Regions from separate parts of the Paenibacillus sp. PK3_47 genome, predicted to be linked through region 3. Evidence: predicted binding sites of a transcription regulator. Region 3 holds the regulator's gene; each other region holds the start of a gene.
What was found. The regulator Rex, encoded in region 3, represses fermentation and respiration genes when NADH is low (regulators of the CRP and FNR family bind a similar motif). The targets are predictions, from matches to a motif close to TTGTGAAATATTTCACAA.
Positions count from the first base shown of each region.

Region 1 (3,640 bases), 120 kb from region 3:
CACTCTATAATTGCATTACAGGGTTCGGGGGTGGCTGCCGGCACATCTTCCCGGGTAATCCCCGAAACAGGCTCCGCTGCGGTGGTTGCGGGTACATCTTCCATTGCTGTTACTGCTGGCTGTAGCGGCACTTCCTGCCGGGTTTGATTCTGCTTCTCATTTGCGCATCCGGCAGTAAGCAGCGCCAGCATTAGCAGGCACGCGGCCTTTGCCAGCCATCTCATGAATTTCATGGACATTCACCTCATCCTATAGACGCACGTTTGGATGGGATGTTACAGCTTGGGTTTGCTTTTTACCAGAAAAAGGTTCAAATCATCGTCCACAGGAATCTCTCTCCCAGGTTCAACCGCCCGGTAATTATACATGACGCCTTTTCCGTCAGGGACAAAGCCCCTTTTGATGTACAATCGCTGAGCTGTCCCGTAATCTGCATAGAGCCCAAAGCCGATACCGATAGTTTCAGATACTGCAAACGCCTTTTCTTCCAGCGCCGCGAATAACAAGCCTCCAATTCCCCGTCTTCTAAGCGGGGGGATGATGTCAAAGTTCTGAATTTCCGGTATGCCGGATTCAGCAAAATAGGGATACTCCGGCCTTAACACAACATGTCCCCAGCCTGCGAATTCACCCTCGTATAATGCCAGAAGGGTAACTCTTTCTTCTTTTAGGTTCTGTTCATAGCAATCATGAATATATTCCAGCGGTTTGCTAACATCATGTCCGTATAACCCTTTGTGGATGAACGCAATGTCTGCTTCTGTCATTTTCCTGATCTGTATGGAGTAACTCATTATTTGTTTCCTCCTGATCACTCAACATAATTAACTTTGGTGACACTCTGCCCCTTACTTTCCCTTAGTTTATTCAGATTCTCCACATTGTATCATATCCCCGGCTGTATTCCTCCAGCAAAAAACCTGCAGGTTATTCCCTTGCGGGAACCGCCTGCAGGCTGTAATCACTGTTATAAACAGCAGATTGTATGATAGCATCTTGTATATATTATTGAACTTCAGTTGCTCCGGTTACTTTACCTTCAATAACAGCCGATGCTTGCACATCCGCATTTGCAAAGTACAGATTTCCGTCAATGGTTGCATTCTCAGTCAGGTTGAAGCCGTTAGCCTCGACATATACATCACCTTTAATAGTACCGCCTTGAACTCTGAAGTTTTCGCTTTGTACAGTTACTTTAGGTGCTGTCAGTGTATAAGAAGCTGTAACATTGTGATCCGCATCCTGTGCGTACAGGGCAAGCTTGCGGTAGACATCATTCTCTGCAGCGCCTTTATCATGGAATTCACCTGCAACGACAACATCCTGGTCTACGGTCAGATCATTAAGAATGGCAACGATCCATGTTCCTTCAGCACTCACTGCTTTTGTAAACGCGGCAGCCTCATTAACGATTGAAGCGGCCGAAGTGGCATCTGTCTGTTCAGCAGCCGGAGCAGTTGTTGCAGCCGCCTGGTTAGCCGCTTCCTCATTGTTGTTACCGCAACCTGCGAGCAATGCTGCCGATACACCTGCTACTACCAATGCTTTAAATAGTTTCATTTTAAATCCCCCTATTTCTTATTTATAATCACATTATATATTAAAATTTGATCATAATCACGTGATAAATTTCACAATATTGTGTCTTTTTTCACAAAGTTTCTGTAATTCTATTGAAAACGCGTAAAACCCCATTTACCTACTACCTAGGTAAACGGGGTTTTACGTATTCAATCCTGTGTTCAACTTAATCATTTCCTCCAGCAACAATCAATCCATATCCTTGACATGGTGTTTGTTATTCATTTTTCAGCCTTACCCGTGCGCTCCTGTACGGAGTATTAATCCATGTCCCGCATATGGGATGAGTTCCCGCGTACTCGATATCACGAAAAACGTTTTCACGGACGCTTTTCCTGCTGTGATAATCGTTTGCTAGTACGCTTCGCTAACCTTTTTCATTGGAATCACGTTCTTTCTGTGCAAGTTAGGACTTGCTCGAATGTTGTTTTTCCTTTGTTTCAGGTCTGCTTCAGTTTGGGTTCCCGCATACCCACGGTCTGTGAAAAGATGTTGTCACTTACATCTTCTCCCGCTACAGCCGATTCCGGCATGCTTCGCTAACATAGTACATCGGGGGCCTCTCCTTTCCTTCATTCATTTCTAAATTTAGGAATGAGTCGATCACCTTCGGCAACCAGTTGCTTGTATTGGGTTCCTTTGGTGATGTCTACATTATAGCAAAGGATTATTAAATATTAAAATTCCATAATATTGTATATTCCGCCCATATTCCTGATATTTTACGGGTTCATGAAATCATCCGAACGAGCCTTTAAATTGCTCAGGATTTTGGACTTTTTTACAATATTCCTCATTAAGCGCTTTCAAATCTCACATTATGGTGTCATTGTTATCGCATTGTTAATCCTTGATCAGCACTATGTATTCGAACAGCAGGATAAAACATGCGGTAAATATACCGCACGCCGTTATGACCGGCAGCAGGGGCGGATAGGTCTCTCTCTGAAGATGTGAGCACATCGCTACTATCCACAGCACAGCAAAGGACAAAGGAACCGTCCCCGATATACTCCCTCTTGCTGTACGCCTGCCACGGTAGATAAAGACAGCAATTTCCACCAGTGAATAAGTAATAAATACAGTGAGCTCCAGTATGGTAATCGTATCTGCCATGTCCTGTGACATCAGGTGCATCAACGCATACTGCAGTGCCAAAACCATCAATACCGAGTTGTTAAACGAAAGTCTTTTTAAAAATAGCACAAGCTCCACTCCCTTGATTTGGGTGTTCGGGCTGCTGCCTGTATGTCCATAGTCTCCGGCGAGTCAGGCCGAATATAAATGTTTACGCTTTCATTATAGAGATAAAATTTTTGTTTTACTGTGGAGAACCTATGACATTTTACATGAAGGGTCAGGTTTATCCTTAAAATTTCTGCCATTTGTCCAAGATCAGTCTATTGCTGTATGCTGGAGGGTAAGAATGAAATCTAATCGCTGACAATCATTATATTCTGCTTCTGAGAGGTTAATGCTTATGAATCTTACATCTTTAACAGCAAGTCTCGCACCGCTTCATCTGCGAAGCTGTCTGATCAGCCGGCAGGGCCGGCTGGTCTATGAACACTACAGAAATGAACATACGCCGGATGAACTGGCCAAAATCAATTCGTGCACCAAAAGCGTCCTGTCCTCCCTCATCTGTATCGCCATGGATCAGGGTGTGCTTCCCGGACCGGACACCTGTATCACTGAATTTTTTCCGCAGCTGCGTAATGATCCGGATCCCCGTAAGTCTGAAATTACGCTGCACCATCTGCTGACGCTGACAGCAGGCTTTAACTGGACAGAGTTCGGCGGGCAGAAGTCTTTTCCCCGGATGACCCGGACGGAGAACTGGATACAGTTTGTGCTGGAACAGCCTTTGTCCGAGCCTCCCGGAACACGTATGGAATACAACTCCGGCGCCTCCCAGCTTCTGTCTGCTATTCTGGTCCAGGCCTCCGGGATACGTACTGCAAGGTTCGCTGAGCAATATTTGTTCGGACCGCTTGGCATTCAGGAATATGAGTGGGAAGCTGATCCCAGGGGAATTCATACAGGCGGGTTCGGGCTC
Region 1 covers NZ_CP026029.1:240,068-243,707, forward strand. Annotated here, with positions in the region: gene C2I18_RS01155 (hypothetical protein) at 1-233, opposite strand, end outside; gene C2I18_RS01160 (GNAT family N-acetyltransferase) at 276-815, opposite strand; gene C2I18_RS01165 (polymer-forming cytoskeletal protein) at 1,006-1,560, opposite strand; gene C2I18_RS01170 (hypothetical protein) at 2,425-2,787, opposite strand; gene C2I18_RS01175 (serine hydrolase domain-containing protein) at 3,062-3,640, shown strand, end outside.
Region 1: the regulator Rex is predicted to act here: its motif matches at 1,620-1,637, upstream of C2I18_RS01165 (polymer-forming cytoskeletal protein).

Region 2 (3,640 bases), 2.0 Mb from region 3:
TCTGGCTATTATTGAAAAGCTTGGCCTGCAGCATCTGCAGGTATGCATGGCCAAGACGCCGTATTCCTTCTCGGACCAGCCCAGGCTGCTCGGTGCGCCTGAAGGCTTCACCATGGGTGTCCGCGACATTACCTTATCGCTCGGTGCCGGCTTTGCTGTAGTGATTACCGGTAACATGGTGACCATGCCGGGTCTTCCGGCCAGGCCGGCTGCCGAAGGGCTGCAGGTGGATGAAGACGGAAGGATTCACGGCCTGGAGTAGCAGGCTGCCCCGATCTGCTGTATGAGAAACCAGTGCCAGGCGGATTTCCCGCGGCATTGGTTTTTTTTATCGTGCTGTAAAAAGATATAAAGTCCTCCCGCCTGGGTAAAATACAATTAGAGCAACGTGTTGCCTGCACATACTGCGTCTAACCATGTAGAAGATAATCCAAATTGTGAACAATGTGAGAAAAATCACAATTACACTTGTGTTGTGAGAAAAATCACAATATAATCAATGTATAAAGTGAAATTAATCACAAATACCAGAAAATAAATAAATAGCTTTACCAATTTGGAGGAGGATGAAATCATGAAAGTAGCAGTCATTGGATGTACACACGCCGGAACCGCAGCCATTGTGAATACCGCCCAGCTTTACCCGGATGCCGAAATTACGGTGTACGAGAAAAATGATAACGTGTCGTTCCTGTCATGCGGCATTGCGCTTTATGTAGGCGGAGTGGTAAAGGATGCTCAAGGATTGTTCTACTCCTCGCCGGAGAAGCTTGCCGAACTGGGCGTGAAGATGAATATGCGCCATGAAGTTATCAATATAGATACAGAAGCCAAAACACTGCGTGCCCGCAACCTGGCAACAGGCATGGAGCATACAGACACTTACGATAAACTGATTATGACTACCGGCTCGTGGCCGATTATTCCGAAGCTGGAAGGCATGGAACTGGACGGCATCCTGCTGTCGAAGAATTACGCCCACTCCAACACGATTATTGAAAGAGCGCAGAAAGTGGACAGAATCACTGTGATCGGCGCGGGATACATCGGGGTCGAGCTCGTGGAAGCTTTTCAAATGAACGGGAAGCAGGTTACCCTGATTGATGGCGAAGAGCGGATTCTGAGCAAATATCTCGATAAGGAATTCACTTCACCGATCGAGAAGTCGCTGGAGGATCACGGAATCAAGCTGGCCCTTGGCGAGAAGGTAAGTTCTTTTGCCGGAGAAAACGGTAAAGTGACCAAGGTCATCACGAGCAAAGGGGAGCATGAGACGGATCTGGTTATCCTCTGCATCGGTTTCCGTCCGAATACAGAGCTGCTGAAGGGCCAGGTGGATATGCTGCCTAACGGCGCTATTATCGTCAATGATTACATGCAGACCAGCCTTCCGGATGTGTATGCCGCCGGTGACAGCTGCGCCATCCATTACAACCCGACAGGCAAGCATGCTTACATCCCGCTGGCTACTAACGCTGTACGGATGGGTACGCTGGTCGCCCGCAATCTGGTGGCTCAGACCATTCCTTATATGGGAACACAAGGCACTTCGGGGATCAAAATTTATGAGGACAACATTGCCGGTACAGGTCTGACCGAAGCCGGAGCGAAGGCGGAAGGTATTGAAGCCGACAGCGTCATGATTACCGACAACTACCGTCCGGAGTTCATGCCTACTTTTGAAGAAGTGCAGCTCAAAGTAGTATTCGAACGTGCCACACGCCGGATTCTCGGGGCGCAGATCATGTCCAAGATGGACCTTACGCAATCGATCAACACCGTGTCCGTGTGCATCCAGAACAAAATGACAGTGGATCAGCTGGCCTTCATCGATTTCTTCTTCCAGCCGCACTACAACAAGCCTTGGAACTTCCTCAACACTGCAGGACTTCAGGCGCTGCCTAAAGCTGCCGCAGCTAAGGAAACAGTCAATGTATAACAGATAAAGTGCGAAGCCTGGAGCATTTCATGCTCCGGGCTTTTTTTGTTTCGTTCAGCGGATTATGCCTTTTTGCACATCCCCGTTAAACCCATTATGGTAAATTTGACATGTCAGTGAAAACTTTCACGTGAGCTTTCCTGAGGTGATATTTATCACGTAATTGTGATTGGGATCACGCTACAATGGCATAAAGGAACAAATTTTAAGTAATAAGTCATTATAAAGGGGATAGGAATCATGGCATACAACAAACCGCAGCAGATTGCCGAGGTAACGGTTGAGAACGGAATCAAGAAGGTTCATAATCCGCTTGCGGCCGTGCTCATTCTCGGTTTTCTGGGGGGGGCTTTTATTTCGCTCGGATTTTTGCTGGATATTCGCGTCATAGCCGGTGCACCGGCTGAATGGGGCTCCATAGCTAATTTTATCGGGGCAGCGGTATTCCCGGTAGGACTGATTATGGTGCTGCTGGCGGGGGGCGAGCTGCTGACAGGCAATATGATGGCGGTGCCGCTGGCTTTTCTGGCCAAGAAGATCTCATTATGGGATGTTGTCAAGAACCTCGTGCTGATTACAGTCAGCAATCTGGCAGGCGCCTTGTTCGTCGCCTATTTCTTCGGTCATGTGGTAGGACTGACGGCAGACGGAGTGTACCTGGATAAGCTGATTGATATGGCAGAGCACAAGATTGATGTAACCTTCCTGCAGGCCTTCGTCTCGGGGATCGGCTGTAACTGGCTGGTGGCTCTGGCCGTATGGCTTTCCTACGGGGCGGATAATTTCAGCGGCAAAATTCTTGGCATCTGGTTCCCGACGATGGCCTTTGTAGCAATCGGCTTCCAGCACGTTGTAGCGAACATGTTCCTGATCCCTGCTGCTATATTTGAAGGCCACTTTACATGGGGACAATATTTCGGCAATTTTGTTCCTGTCTGGCTCGGCAATCTCACAGGCGGGGCAATTTTCGTCGCTGCTGCTTATTATATGGCATATCTGCGCAAGGCTCCGGCTGTGGTCTCGGCACCTCAGGACATTCCGGCAGCCGGCATCAAGAAACACGCTTAATGATAGAACGGGCCAGCCGGATCGGCAGGCCTTCAGAACACTTCCTGAGTGATTTTCTCTTCGGCCTACGTGCTTTAGGGAAGCAGCAGGGAGTGTTTTTTGGTTTGGGGAGATCATCCAGACATAACAAAATTCGCCGTGCATATCCGACTCGGGGGAACGAAATCGGGCTCACGGCGAATCAATAGGGAGTGTTTCATGCTCTTTATTACCCTGGTATACCAGAAACGAATCAGGCTGAATGCAGTGATTTTCTTTACGGCCGGAAGAGCCCGCTATACAATGAACAGATGAGTAATTCCATGAAATATAATCTGTTGGAAAATAAGGGGGACTTCTGCCTTGAAGCATAGCAGCGACGGCATTTTTCCGGCGGTATGTCCGCTGGACTGCCCTGACACCTGCGGACTGCTGGTGCATAAGCAGGACGGGAAGATTGTAAAAGTCGAAGGAAATCCTGCTCATCCGGTTACCCGGGGAGCGATCTGCAATAAGGTGCGCAATATGGCCGGACGGGTGCATCATCCGGAGCGGCTGATGCACCCGCTGCGCCGCACAGGCCCGAAGGGAAGCGGGGCCTTTGAACAGATTACCTGGGATGAGGCGGTTTCGGAGATTGCCGGCCGGTATAAA
Region 2 covers NZ_CP026029.1:2,343,507-2,347,146, reverse strand. Annotated here, with positions in the region: gene C2I18_RS10560 (formate--tetrahydrofolate ligase) at 1-262, shown strand, start outside; gene C2I18_RS10555 (FAD-dependent oxidoreductase) at 575-1,939, shown strand; gene C2I18_RS10550 (formate/nitrite transporter family protein) at 2,180-3,007, shown strand; gene C2I18_RS10545 (molybdopterin-containing oxidoreductase family protein) at 3,350-3,640, shown strand, end outside.
Region 2: the regulator Rex is predicted to act here: its motif matches at 2,054-2,071, upstream of C2I18_RS10550 (formate/nitrite transporter family protein).

Region 3 (3,640 bases):
GGCCGGCAAGCATCTTGGAATGCAGATGAAATATTTCACTGTGGCCCACACGCTTACCCGGCTCTATAAGGACAGCCGCAGCGGTCAGCTGCCGGCGCTGCGCCAGATGCTGCAGTCTTCAGGCAGCGAGCAGGCTTCGGAGTGGAGCGGTACGATCGACAGGATCTACCCTGATCTTCTGACAGTCAAGGAGACCTGGGACACGCTGAGCGACAAGCTGTTCGCCATGCTCCCTGAACGCAGCGACGCAGCCGCAGGTGAAGCCGGACAGCTTGTTACCCGCCTCCATCCCGGCAGAAAGCCCAAGGAGTGGGAGGAGCTCGCTCCGCTTGAAAATACACTGCATCTGAGTCTCAGTGATATCATCCGCAAGGGTGACAAGATGCTCAGTGAGATGCGGGAGAGCGAGAGCCAGTCGTCCTCAGACAGCCTGGTCACAGATATCAGCGGCTTGTTCAAGGACCTGGCGTCTATCCGTGAACAGATCCGTTTCTTTATGGGCCTTAACGATGAGAATAATGTCTACTGGATGGAAGGCAGCGGGAACTACCGCGGCAAGTCGCTGCAGCTGTATGCTGTACCTGTAGATGTCAGCGGCCAGCTGAAGGAGCTTTTCTTCGATAAGAAAAAGAGCATTGTGCTGACTTCGGCCACGCTCTCTGTCGACAAGTCCTTCCAATTCATGATTGACAACCTCGGTCTTAATGAAGCGGCTGAACAGGACCGTCTGATGACGGCACTGCTGCCTTCCCCGTTTAATTACCGGGAGCAGGCGCTGCTTGTTATTCCGCGTGATTTTCCGAGCGTCAAGGGCAGCATAGGCGATGCCAGGTTTGTCGACAAGCTTGTCCATTCCCTGGCCGAAGCGGCAGTGGCTACCAAGGGGCGCATGCTCGTGCTGTTCACCTCCTACCGCATGCTGCGGCAGGTGTATGAACCGCTCAAGGAGGTGCTTGCTTCAGAAGAAATTGCCGTGCTGGGCCAGGGCGTCGAGGGCGGCAGCCGCAACAAGCTGATCCGGCGTTTCCAGGACAGTCCGGCCGCAGTGCTGCTTGGAACAAGCAGCTTCTGGGAAGGCGTAGATATTCCCGGTGAGGCGCTGACCTGCCTGGCGATTGTCAGACTGCCGTTCCAGCCGCCTAACCATCCGCTGGCCGAAGCCAAAGCGGAGCTGCTGCAGGCCCAGAAGAAAAATCCGTTCATGAAAATGTCTGTGCCGCAGGCGGTGATCCGGTTCAAGCAGGGCTTCGGACGTCTGGTGCGTACCGCCCAGGACCGCGGAATTGTCATCGTCTATGATACGAGAGTGATTGAGTCCAATTACGGCAAGTACTTCCTGTATTCGCTGCCGGGACCAAAGATGGAGCATATGCTGACCGATCAGATGGTTCCGCGGATTGCGGAATGGCTGGATGACGGCGGCGCTTCCTGAACGACTGCTAATGCTGGCGGCTTGCCGCCTGCTGATTAACCCGTCATGCCATTGTTTATATTTATATCATTGTCTTTAGTCCGTTAGTGCGGTGCTTTGTGAGATGTGTTCCTGGTAACATAAGGTTCACCGCATTAACGGTTATGATCTATATATTGACTGTTCATCTTACATTAGGAGGAGAATACATGAAATCGGAAAAAATATCTGAGGCGGTTGTCCGCAGACTTCCTGTATACCTGCGATTCCTGAATGATCTCCAAAAGCGTGAAATCGCTACCGTGTCTTCCCAGGAGCTGGGGCAGAAGCTCGACCTGAATCCGGCACAGATCCGCAAGGACCTGGCCTATTTTGGTGATTTTGGCCGCAAGGGCATCGGCTATGATGTTTCTTACCTGATCGAAAAAATCCGCCACATCCTCAAGCTGGACCAGCAGATCAACGTGGCTCTGGTAGGTGCCGGTAATCTCGGTCACGCCCTGTCCAATTACAATGCTTATCTGAAGGATACGATGAAGATCACAGCCGTATTTGATTCTTACGCACCCAAGATCGGGCAGAAGATCAACTCTCTGACGGTCCAGCCTATGGAAGAGCTGGGCAAAACGATCCGTGAGCAGGGAATCCGCATCGGTATTATTACGGTACCGGACAGTGAAGCCCAGGCTGTAGCAGATATTCTGGTGGAGTCAGGGATTGAAGCCATTTTGAATTTTGCCCCGGTTATCCTGAAGACCCCGTCCAATATCCGGATACATGCGGCCGATTTTACGACCGATCTGCAGAGTCTGGCCTATTATTTGCACGATGGAAAGGAAGAAACAGCAAATGAGCAGCAATAAGACAGTCATTAACGGACGTTTTCTGGTTCCGGGAAGCCATCAGCCGGTTCTGAACGGATACATGACTATAGAAAACGATTTGATAACGTACATAGGAGAAGAGAAGCCCGTTATTGAAGACGGTGTGAGCACGATAGACGGCAGCAGGCTCCTGTTCATGCCTGGTCTGGTCAATACGCACGGTCATGCGGCAATGTCCCTGCTGCGCGGCTACGGGGATGATATGGTGCTGCAGGCCTGGCTGCAGGAAAAAATGTGGCCGATGGAAGAAAAGTTCACCGGTGAAGATGTATACTGGGGTACAGCTCTGTCTGTCCTGGAAATGCTCAAGGGCGGTACAACCACCTTCCTGGACATGTATGACCATATGGACCGGGTAGCCCGGGTAGTTGAGCAATCCGGCATCCGTTCAGTGCTGATGCGCGGTGTCATCGGATTGTGCCCGGAGGATGTGCAGAACCATAAGCTCGCGGAAGCCATCCGGTTTGCACAAGACTGGCACGGCAAGGCGGACGGCAGAATTACCACGATGATGTCGCCGCATGCCCCTTATACCTGTCCTCCCGACTTTTTCGTGAAATTTGTACAGGCAGCCCATGATCTGGATCTGCCGATGCATACACATATGTCCGAGACCCGTCATGAAGTAGAGCAGAATGCGGCTGATTACGGCCTGCGCCCTGTGGCTCACCTGGAGAAGCTGGGAATGTTCACGCGTCCTTCAATCATCGCTCACGGCGTTCATCTGAACGATGAGGAAATTGACATTCTCGCCCGCTACAAGGTCGGGGTTTCGCATAATCCGGGAAGTAACCTGAAGCTCGCCAGCGGTGTGGCACGTGTGCCGGAGCTGTTGAGAGCCGGTGTTCCCGTATCTCTTGGAACAGACGGTGCGGCCAGCAACAATAACCTGGACATGTTTGAAGAAATGCGTCTCGCTGCTCTCATTCATAAAGGGGTAAGCGGAGACCCGACAGCGGTTCCGGCACCTGAGGCGCTGCTGATGGCTACCGAATACGGTGCCCGGTCGGTGTTCCTCGACAATGTGGGCCGGCTTGCACCGGGAATGAAGGCGGATTTTATCGCTATCGATATCGATCAGCCGCATCTGCTGCCGCATACGGATCTTCTGTCCCATGTGGTCTATTCGGCCAGTGCCAAGGATGTGGAGCATGTCTGGGTGAACGGTCTGCAGGTTGTGAAGCACGGTCAATGCCTGACCCTGGATGAGGAAGAAATCCGCCGCAAAGCCCAGGAGACCTTTGAAGGGCTGCTGAAACGGTAATATAAGGAAAGGGAGCTGCACTTGAAGAAGAGGAGAAAATGGCTTCTGCTTGGCATAGCCCTGTTTCTGCTCCTGCTGTTC
Region 3 covers NZ_CP026029.1:363,642-367,281, reverse strand. Annotated here, with positions in the region: gene dinG (ATP-dependent DNA helicase DinG) at 1-1,432, shown strand, start outside; gene C2I18_RS01695 (redox-sensing transcriptional repressor Rex) at 1,621-2,274, shown strand; gene C2I18_RS01690 (amidohydrolase) at 2,261-3,559, shown strand; gene C2I18_RS01685 (cell wall elongation regulator TseB-like domain-containing protein) at 3,581-3,640, shown strand, end outside.

Region 4 (3,640 bases), 1.2 Mb from region 3:
GCGCTGATGTTCAGCCACTGCAGATATTCTTCACCGTTCTTGCGTTTGTTCCAGATTTCTCCCTGCCACATGCCTTTTGCCCGGATTTCGCTCCACATTTTACTGTAAAACTCCTTGGACTGGCGGCCCGACTTCAGGATGCTCGGCTGCTTGCCGGCCACTTCCTCTTCGGTGTATCCTGTCAGCTTCGTAAACGCCGGATTTACAGACTTTATAAGTCCTGTTACATCTGTGACCAGAATGCCTTGTCCTGTGGAATTGAATACCTCTGAGGTAAGCACCAGCTTATCCTGAAAATACAACCAGACCACGAGCACCAGACTGGCCAGTGCCACTTGCGACAGCAGCATAAATCCGATGGAGTATTGGCCTGTAGCCGTGTAAATAACGGACAGCATAATCGGCGGGAAAAATCCGCCCAGGCCGCCCATCATCGACACGATCCCGTTGGCAATCCCTGCCTGCTTGTTGAAGTACAGCGGTACCAATTTGAAAATAACCCCGTTACCAATCCCTGCGCTTACCGCGATGGCGAGACAGCCGACCGTATACAGTCCCATGTCCGGCATAAATGCCAATACAATGGCTGCCACAGTGTAAATGCTGAAGGTGCCGATCAGCAGGAACAACGGCTGAAATTTATCCGCTAACCAGCCGCCTACCGGGCGGAAAAAGGTTGCAACGGCGATGAAGCCCGCGGTGCGCATGCCTGCATCTACTTTTTCAAGCCCAAAGTTAGAGACCAGGAAGTTCGGCAGATAGATCGTAAAAGCCACAAAAGAACCAAAGGTAATGAAATAGAACAGCGAGAACAGCCACAGCTTCTCATTCTTGGCGACTCCCTTGATCTGTTCGATAATTGGAGCTTTCATCTTGGGCTCTTGACGGTCCCCGAAGAAGAAGTTAAGCACAATGAACACGAGCAGCAGGACCAGATACAGCTTAACGGCAACGGACCAGCCGAGCTGTGCAGCCACAATCGGTGCCGAGAAGGTAGTGACGGCCGTTCCGATATTTCCGATCCCGTAAATCCCGTTGACCAGACCATGCTTGTTCTTGGGGTAGTACTTTGGCAGCGAAGTAACGCCGACCGAGAATACGGCCCCGCCGATGCCCAGAAACAGTCCGCCGATAATCAGATGCGTTACCGTAGTAGCTTCGCTGATAAAGTAAACCGGGAACAAGAGCAGGATAAAACTGGCCATAAAAATGATCCGTGCACCCAAAATGTTCGCATAATAGCCCAGCGGAATTCTTAGAACCGAACCGAGCACCACCGGAATGGCTGTCACCATCGCCAGTTTACCCTGAGGAATGCTGATATCCTCGGATATGAATGGCATCAGGGATGAAATAATCACCCACACCATAAAACCGGTAATCAAGTTCAGTGTTTGCAGCGGCAACTGCATTTTTTTAATCATTCAACTCACCTTTTCATCATTTATTCTCCTGATTGTCTATGTGAATATTTCCTGTACCCATTGTATCCGCCGATCCCCCTGTTCAGATATAGGGGAGTCCCCTTTCCCTGACAGGGTAAACCCTGAAAATAAAGGCAGGCGGCTTCCGGATTAAAGATAGCATAGCAATGGAGAATGATTGCCGGTTTTGGGGGAGAAGCACTTCACACTTGAATCCAGTAAGGTGATTGTTTATAATTCCCAGAATGGGTCAAGGAGCGATACGGAGTATATTTTTAGACAAAAAGCTTATGGATATATAGAGGGCAGATGGAGGGTTCCCTATTGGATATTAAATGGATTAATGAGGATTACAAGGAAGCGGGGAAAATATTCGACTCCATTAGGGAAGTCAATGAATGGGCGGATTCTCTTTATCCTGACTTCGCAGGCGGACTAAGGGTTCATGTTGGTTACGCATCACCGGATGCCAATGTTCACACCTACCTGGCCGAGCATCTTCCCCAATGGGCAGACTACAACAATGTCAGGATCAATGTTAATACTTCAAAGGAGTTAATTAATGGAATCATGATCTATAAGATCTGGGTAACTCCCTTTGAGGATCAGGATAAGGAATAGCTAGCCTCGCAGTGGCACAATGTACTCGGTTTTTCGTGTACATTGGGCTCGTTTACCCTCGCAGTGGCCTAATGTACCCGGTTTTTCGAGTACATCGGGCTCGTTCGCCCTCGCAGTGGCCCAATGTACCCGGTTTTTCGAGTACATCGGGCTCGTTCGCCCTCGCAGTGGCACAATGTACTCGGTTTTTCGTGTACATCAGGCTTGCTATCCCTCGCAGTGGCACATTATACTCGGTTTTTCGTGTACATTGGGCTCGTTTACCCTCGCGAACGCTGACACTCTCCATACATCCACAAAGAAAAAAGCTGCTTCCATTGAGGCAGCCCTTTCTGTTAAGTAATCAGTGTATTCAGTTGTTGGCTAAGCCGCTCTTTGTCCTTGGCATGCAGCCGGCTTTCGGCCATCGGGAAAATAACGGCTTCTTCTTTGACAAAGTGTACCGTCAGTACTTCAAAGGCTTCCCCTGCATCCTTGACGGCAGCCCGGATATCCGATAAAGATAACCCATCGAAGCCCTCTTCCGTATGATGCAGAAAATGCCCGAGATAACCTTCAATTTCGCGGTGCTCCTCCTGGATCCCGATCAGCGGCCCCTGCTCAAAACCTATGTATGACCCCAGCAGCGGGAAAAAATGGCCCTCTTCCTTCGCGGTATGCTTCCTCAGCGGTTCCATGAAATCAATGACCGCCTGCCGCAGCTCCTGTATCCGCACCCTCGCTTCATCCAGACGGATATTCTCCTGTTCAAACCAAAGCACAATAGCATGCCATTCTTCCATTAAAAAAGATAAATAGCGGTGTTCATTCTCAAGAATGCGCATGGCAGGCGTAGTAAACTGCAGCTCAGCAAAATCCGGCATGGTGCTCTCCTCCATTCGCCAGTTAGAAATCCAGCATTTTTTTGCGTAACGCATATTCCACCAGCTCCGGCCGGCTTTTCAAATTCAGCTTTTCCATAATCTTGGCCTTATGGGCTTCCACCGTTTTCACTGAAATGAACAGTTTCTCAGCGATTTCCTTGTTCCCGTACCCCTTGGCGATCAGCGGCAGAATCTCCAGCTCCCGCTTGGATAACAGCTCGAACAGGTCTTCTGTGGTAACATTCTTATCCTGCTTGATGAATTCACGGACAAGAGAGGTTGCCATCTTGGGCTGAATATAGGTGCCGCCTTCATGGATAGTCCGGATGGCCAGCAGCAGCTCTTCGTCGGGCGCACTTTTGAGCACATATCCGGATGCCCCGTTCTTCAGCACATGGAACAGATATTCCTCGTCATCGTGCATCGTCAGAATCAGGATTTTGGTGTCAGGATAATCCTCTTTAATCTTGCCTGTCGCAATCAGTCCGCTCTCGCCCGGCGGCATGCTTAAGTCCATAATCAGTATGTCCGGCCGGAACTTTGCCACCAGGGCATAAGCTTCAATACCGTCTGCCGCAGCCCCGATAACCTCAATGTCATCCTGAAAATTCAGAATCATAGAGAAGCCGCTGCGCACGATCGCATGGTCGTCTGCAATGACGATTTTCATCAGAAACTCATTCCTTTCCTTGTGCAAATCCTACCGGAACCTGCAGCATAATCCGGGTCCCC
Region 4 covers NZ_CP026029.1:5,987,354-5,990,993, reverse strand. Annotated here, with positions in the region: gene C2I18_RS26185 (nitrate/nitrite transporter) at 1-1,424, opposite strand, end outside; gene C2I18_RS26180 (hypothetical protein) at 1,749-2,045, shown strand; gene C2I18_RS26175 (hemerythrin domain-containing protein) at 2,381-2,908, opposite strand; gene C2I18_RS26170 (response regulator) at 2,931-3,578, opposite strand; gene C2I18_RS26165 (sensor histidine kinase) at 3,586-3,640, opposite strand, start outside.
Region 4: the regulator Rex is predicted to act here: its motif matches at 1,616-1,633, upstream of C2I18_RS26185 (nitrate/nitrite transporter).